2 regions of the Stenotrophomonas sp. STEN022 genome follow, and region 1 is predicted to be linked to the other one. Evidence: riboswitches for the same ligand, from Rfam matches in the RefSeq annotation. Region 1 holds a riboswitch; the other holds the start of a gene.
What was found. Region 1 has a riboswitch for cobalamin ahead of ACVOMF_RS02210 (ribonucleoside-diphosphate reductase subunit alpha). Riboswitches for the same ligand answer to the same signal wherever they lie in the genome.
Positions count from the first base shown of each region.

Region 2: another riboswitch for cobalamin. It lies ahead of btuB (TonB-dependent vitamin B12 receptor); the one in region 1 lies ahead of ACVOMF_RS02210 (ribonucleoside-diphosphate reductase subunit alpha).

Region 1 is NZ_JBRREG010000005.1:1,571-4,778, reverse strand. Features, by position in the region: gene ACVOMF_RS02210 (ribonucleoside-diphosphate reductase subunit alpha) at 1-1,281, opposite strand, end outside; cobalamin riboswitch at 1,553-1,769, opposite strand; gene ACVOMF_RS02205 (DUF2884 family protein) at 2,039-2,848, shown strand; gene ACVOMF_RS02200 (VWA domain-containing protein) at 3,026-3,208, opposite strand, start outside.
Region 2 is NZ_JBRREG010000077.1:18,508-21,715, reverse strand. Features, by position in the region: gene cobT (nicotinate-nucleotide--dimethylbenzimidazole phosphoribosyltransferase) at 1-776, opposite strand, end outside; cobalamin riboswitch at 1,061-1,297, shown strand; gene btuB (TonB-dependent vitamin B12 receptor) at 1,413-3,208, shown strand, end outside.

The DNA of each region.
Region 1 (3,208 bases):
AATCTCGGTGCACAGGTTGGACAGGTGGATCACGTTGCCCGCGCGCAGGGTCTGGTTGCTGGCCAGGTTGCACTTGTCCTTGAACGTCATCCAGCCATTGCCGGTCTCAGCAAGGGTGCGCATCATCCGCGAATACAGCTTGCGTGCCGACACGGTCTTGCGCGCCTTGCCCTGGGTTTCCGCCTGCACATAGGCCTGCTCGAAGGCCGGGCCGAACAGGTCGGTCAACTCCGGCACCACGCGCGGATCGAACAGCGACCATTCCTGGTCAGCCTCGACGCGCTGCATGAACAGGTCCGGCACCCAGTTGGCCAGATTGAGGTTGTGGGTGCGGCGTGAATCATCACCGGCGTTGTCGCGCAGTTCGAGGAAGTCCTCGATGTCGGCGTGCCAGGTTTCCAGATAGACGCAGGCCGCGCCCTTGCGCTTGCCGCCCTGGTTGACCGCAGCCACCGAGGAATCCAGTGTCTTCAGCCACGGCACGATGCCGTTGGAGTGGCCGTTGGTGGACTTGATCAGCGAGCCACGCGAACGCACGCGGGTGTAGCTGACGCCGATGCCACCGCTGAACTTGGACAGCTGGGCGATGTCGGCATAGCGGTCGTAGATGGATTCCAGCGAATCCTGCGGCGAGTCCAGCAGGAAGCACGAGGACAGCTGCTCGTGGCTGGTGCCGGCGTTGAACAGGGTCGGGCTGGACGGCAGGTAATCCAGGCTGCCCAGGCGCTGGTACAGCGCCAATGCTTCTGGCACGTCCTCGCTCAGCGCGCTGGCGATGCGCAGGAAGAACTGCTGCGGGGTTTCGATGACCTTGCGCGAATGCGGATGCCGCAGCAGGTAGCGGTCATACATCGTGCGCAAGCCGAAGTAATCGAAGTTCAGGTCGTAGCCCGGATCGATCGCGTCGTTGAGCTTGCGTGCATTGACCTGCACGAAGTTGAGCAGGCGGTCGTTGATCAGGCCGACTTCGTGGCCACGGCCGACCGACTGCGAGAACGCATGGATTTCCTGGCCAGAGACTTCCTTCGCAATGAAGTTGGCCAGCAGGCGCGCGGCCAGGCGGCCGTACTCGGGCTCTTCACCGATCAGCAGGGCGGCGGTACGGATCGACAGCTCATCCAGTTCCTGGGTGCTGGCGCCGTTGTACAGGCCGGAGATGGTGCGCGTGGCCACCCGCATCGGGTCCACCGCGTGCAGGCCTTCGCAGCAACGCTGGATGGCGCGGACGATCTTGTTGAGGTCTACCGGCTCGGTGCTGCCATTGCGCTTGGTCACGCTCATGGCGGTGGCGGTCGGCGGCGGGGTCAGTTCAAAACCGGCTTCAGCCGGAGCGACGTCAGTATGAGTGGCAGTCACGACGATGGTGTCCTTGCAAACGTTATGCACGCAGCTCCTGCCCGCGCAGGAAGCAGAGCCGGTACGGAGCAGCGAGCATGGAAGGACGGCGTCGCAGCAGCCGCGACAGCGCACGACCCAGGGTCGGCAGCAGCCACGGCACCACGTCACCAGCCGTCTTCCCCTCGAAGACACCGCAGCCGGCACCACGCGGTGTGCATCGCGTGGCTGTCGGCAGGTCTTCGGACTCATGGGCAGGAAGGCGGGGGCCTTCTCCTACTCCGCCGCTTCCCAAGGCCTGTGCCTCAGTGCTGTTGGCGGGGTCGTTCCCAATTACCGCTGCGGGGCAGTGCCGGACTAGCCTTGAAGGCATCACCGGCTTCCCTATTAATCCGACGGAAAATTCCGCCAGAACCGACGGAGCACAAGATAGTGGGGGTGTATTACAGGGTCAACACCAAATCTAGTATTTCTTTGCCAAGCCTTGCGGCACAAGGCTTGGACTGTCTGCCGCCCCGGCCGGACACCGGAACCTGCTCGAACGGTGTGCGCAGTCAAGCCTTTTGCAGAGTTTTTTTGTAGGGAAACCACCTGTCTTGACTACGTAAATTTCTGATGAAGTTCCGGGCGTGACTTCCGGCCGACGCAGCCCTTGCCGCGAGCGGCCAAGCTGGCCGCATCCTCCTGCCACGAGCTCGCCGCCATGCGCCTGCTGCCCATCGCCACTTCGCTGGCCCTGCTGCTGCCGCTGGTCGCCCAGGCAGGCACGGTCAAGGCGCCGGAGCTGTCCGCTGACCAATGCGGCGTGTCCACCGACTACAACGTGCTGGTCGACGGCGGCGGTATCTGGCTGCGTCGCGATACGCTGCCGATGCGCGAGATCGTGTTCCACGACGGCCAGCTGAGCATAGACAACCGCATGCAGACGGTCTCAGCGGAAGATGCACAACGGCTGCGCGCCCTGGAGGATGGCGTGCGCCGGCTGATGCCGGCGGTGACCGGCATCGCCACCGAGTCCGTTGGCATCAGCTTCGATACGTTGGACTCGGTTTACGAAGGCCTCACCGGCAACGCCAACTCCCGCAAAGTGCGCAAGTTGCGCAAGGAGGCCGAGCGCTTTGTCGAACAGACCATCGGCCGCGGCCGCTGGGACCAGGACCTGTTCAATGAAGGTTTCGAAGCACGGGTGCAGGATGCCGCCGAGAGCCTGAGCGGCTCCATCGCCCGTAGCATGCTGTGGGCGGTATTCACCGGTGGCGAGGACAAGCTGGATGCGCGCGCGGACAAACTCGATGCCGAACTGGAGCAACGCCTGGAAGGGCGCGCTGCTGCCCTGGAGCAGCACGCGCGCTCACTGTGCACGCAGGTACAGGCGCTGGATAGGCTGCAATCGGCACTGGAATTCCGCTTCGATGGCCAACCACTGCAGATGATGCGCGTGAGCGGCGATGGCGCGACGATGGCGGCGCGCGAGCAAGGCCAGGACGACAGCATTCCGTTGCCAACGAGGTAAAAGCGTGCCATCGGTAGTGCCGAGCCATGCTCGGCAGAGACGTTACCGGGAAAGTCCCTGCCGAGCATGGCTCGGCACTACAGGGCATGGCCTTGGAAGCTGGCAATCTGCAAACGGCCCAAAAGCCTACCCCTCCCAAACCCTCCCCTTGGCTTCGCCAAAGGGAGGGAGCACAGCTCAGCCCTTCGGCAGCTGCGCCAGCTCCTCGCGCACCAGCTTCACCACCAGCTTGTCCAGGGTGTCGACCGAATAGTTCTCCACCTCATGCACGGTCTCGCTGCCCGGGCCGCTGGAGGGATCACTGGCGTCCTTGTAGGTGAGGAAGATGAAACGCCCGCCGGTGTACTGCGCGATCTGCCG
Region 2 (3,208 bases), on a different contig from region 1:
CGTTGCGCAGCGGCAATCATCGCCGCGCTGATCGCTGCGATTTCCAATCCACCCACGCGCTGCAGTGCCTCGCAAGCAGGGAACTCCGCTGCATTGATCGCCTCGCCGTGCAGACCCAGCGCACGTGCGATCAGGTTCTTCTTCTGCACCATGCGCACCGCGTCCAGGCCAGTACCGGCGCCAACCAACTCGTCCAATGGCAACGGGCCAAGCACGGCAGCGATGGCACTCGCAGCAGTGGTGTTGCCGATGCCCATCTCGCCGAACACCAACAAATCCGCACCATCGGCACAGGCAGCCTCCACCGCGCGGCGACCCGCATCGAAGGCAGCGTCCAGATCGACTGCCGACATCGCCGGGCCTGCACTGAAGTCAGCAGTACCACGCAGGGTCTTGGCACTGACCACGCCGGCAATCGCTGTGGTGGCGCGGCTGCCCACATCCCACACGTGCAGTGGCAGGCCCAATTCGCGCGCCAGCACCGCAATGGCAGCACCGCCGCCGGCGAAGTTGTGCAGCATCTGCACCGTCACTTCGGCCGGGTAAGCCGACACGCCCTGCGCGGTCACGCCGTGGTCGCCTGCGAACACCACCACCGGCACACGCTGCGCCACCGGCTGATCCACGCCTTGCAGCGCAGCCAGTTCAACGGCCAATGTCTCCAAACGACCCAGGGCGCCTTCCGGCTTGGTCAGCTGGCGCTGGCGCAGCAGCGCGCGCTGCCGGTATTCCTGCGAAGGCTGGCCGCAGGCCTGCCCGTACCATGTTTCTGTCACGACACTTCCGATACTGCGTTTGCAGCGCGCATTCTAGCCACTCGGCAACAGTGCTGTGCAGGGCTTGTTTCGCCCGCCCCCAATCAAATCGAACTCATGCAACACGTAGCCCGGGTGAGCGCAGCGCACCAGGGGAACGAGATTGCAGCACCGCTGCAAGCCTGCGGCGCCATGAGCTCCCCGGGTGCGCTGACGCTTACCCGGGCTACGTTGAGCTGCGGTTGCAGACACTGAACTATGCCGGCCGTTGCCGCCCATTCCGGCAACGCTGGCGGCAATGGCATAGAATGCGCGCACTTTCGGGTGACCGACCGGCATTGCCGATCGGTTGAAACGGGAAGCCGGTGCCGCGCACTGCTGGAACTCCAGCATGTCGCCATTCCGGCACTGCCCCCGCAACGGTAAGCAGGACAAGTCCAGACATGGCGCCACTGTGCACGGCACGGGAAGGCGTCTGGACGGAAGCGGCGCACGCCGCCTCGCCTGCGAGTCCGGAGACCGGCCCGGAAGCCGACTGGTTGCGATGCGGAGGGCATGGCGGCGGCTGTAGCGCCGTGTGCGCCGCCTCCGTCTTCTCCCTCTTCTGGCAGCCTCCCCAATCCGCCTGCGCGGGAGCGTGCAGGCCCAGGAGCTTCCATGAAACTGTCTTACCACACCCTTTCGCTCTCCCTTGCCCTGGCATTGCCGGGCGTTGCGGCCGCGCAGAACGCACCGACCGAGCTGGACGATGTCACCGTCACCGCGACCCGCACCCCGATCTCCATCGAGAACAGCGTGGTGCCGGTGCAGGTCATCGACCGTGCGCAGATCGACCACAGCCAGGCCAACTCGCTGCAGGACCTGCTGCGCGGCCGCGCCGGCCTGGACTTCGCCAACCAGGGCGGCAACGGCAAGATCACCTCGCTGTTCCTGCGTGGCAGCAACTCCAACCAGGTGCTGGTGCTGGTGGACGGCGTGCGCGTGGCCTCGGCCACCAGCGGCATGGCCGCCCTTCAGGACCTGCCGGTTGACCAGATCGAGCGGATTGAAATCGTGCGTGGCCCGCGTTCGAGCCTGTATGGCTCCGAGGCCATCGGCGGCGTGATCCAGATCTTCACCCGCAACGCTGGCCAGGGCCTGCAGCAGAACCTGGCGATCACCGCCGGCAGCAACAACCTGCGCCAGGTCAGCGCCGGTTTCAGCAACCGCGGTGAGCGCGGCTGGATCTCGGCCCAGGGCGGCTACCAGAAGACCGACGGCATCAACGCCTGCCGCGGCACCGCCGCTGGCTGGGGCGCCGGCTGCTTCGCCGATGAGCCGGACCGCGATGGCTACCGCAACACCTCCATCAACGTGCGCGGTGGCTACGCCCTGACCGACACGCTGAGCCTGGAAGGCCATGTGCTCAACGCCGACAGCTTCAACGAATACGACGGCAGCATCTTCGGCGGCAACGAGGCCGACAACCGCCAGCAGGTCTACGGTGCCAAGCTCGCCTGGGCCGCATCGGATAGCTTCCGTCTGAGCGCACAGCTTGGCCGCAACCGCGATGAGGCTGACAACTACTTCGCCAACGCTGCCACTGGTACCCGCAGCTTCGCCAGCGCCTTCGATACCCGCCGCGACACCGCCAGCGTGCAGGGCGACTTCAGCTTCGCCGAAGGCCAGCAGATCACCGCTGGCGCTGATTGGCAGAACGACAAGGTCACCAGTTCCACCGCCTTCGACATCGACCAGCGCGACAACCTCGGCGTGTTTGCCGAATACCAGGGCCAGTTCGGCGCGCACTCGCTGCAGGCCAGCGTGCGCAATGACGACAACGAGCAGTTCGGCAACCACACCACCGGCAGCCTGGGCTACGGCTTTGCCTTCGGCAACGGCTTCCGCCTGACCGCCAGCGCCGGCACCGGCTTCAAGGCACCGACCTTCAACGACCTGTACTACCCGGGCTTCAGCAACCCGAACCTGAAGCCGGAAGAATCCAAGAGCCTGAACCTCGGCATCGCGCAGTACGCCGACAACTGGAACTGGACCTTCAATGCATACGAAACCCGCGTCGACCAGCTGATCGGCTATGACAGCAACTTCGACCTGGTCAACGTTGCCGAAGCCCGCATCCGCGGCGCCGAGCTGACCGGCTACCTGTCGCTGGCCGGCTTCGACATCAACGCCCAGGCCAGCTTCACCGACCCGCGCGACCATACCTCCGGCGCTGCCACCTATGACAACCTGCTGGCCCGCCGCGCGCGCACCAGCGGCCGTCTGGACGTGGACAAGAACTTCGGCCCGCTGCGTCTGGGCGTGACCGCTGCAGGCAGCGGCCACCGCTTCGACAACGCTGCCAACAGCGTGCGTCTGGCCGGCTACGGCACCATGGATGTGCGCGTTGAATACGCCATCAACGATGCATGGAGCCTGCAGGCCAAGGCCGCCAACGTGTTCGACCGCGAGTA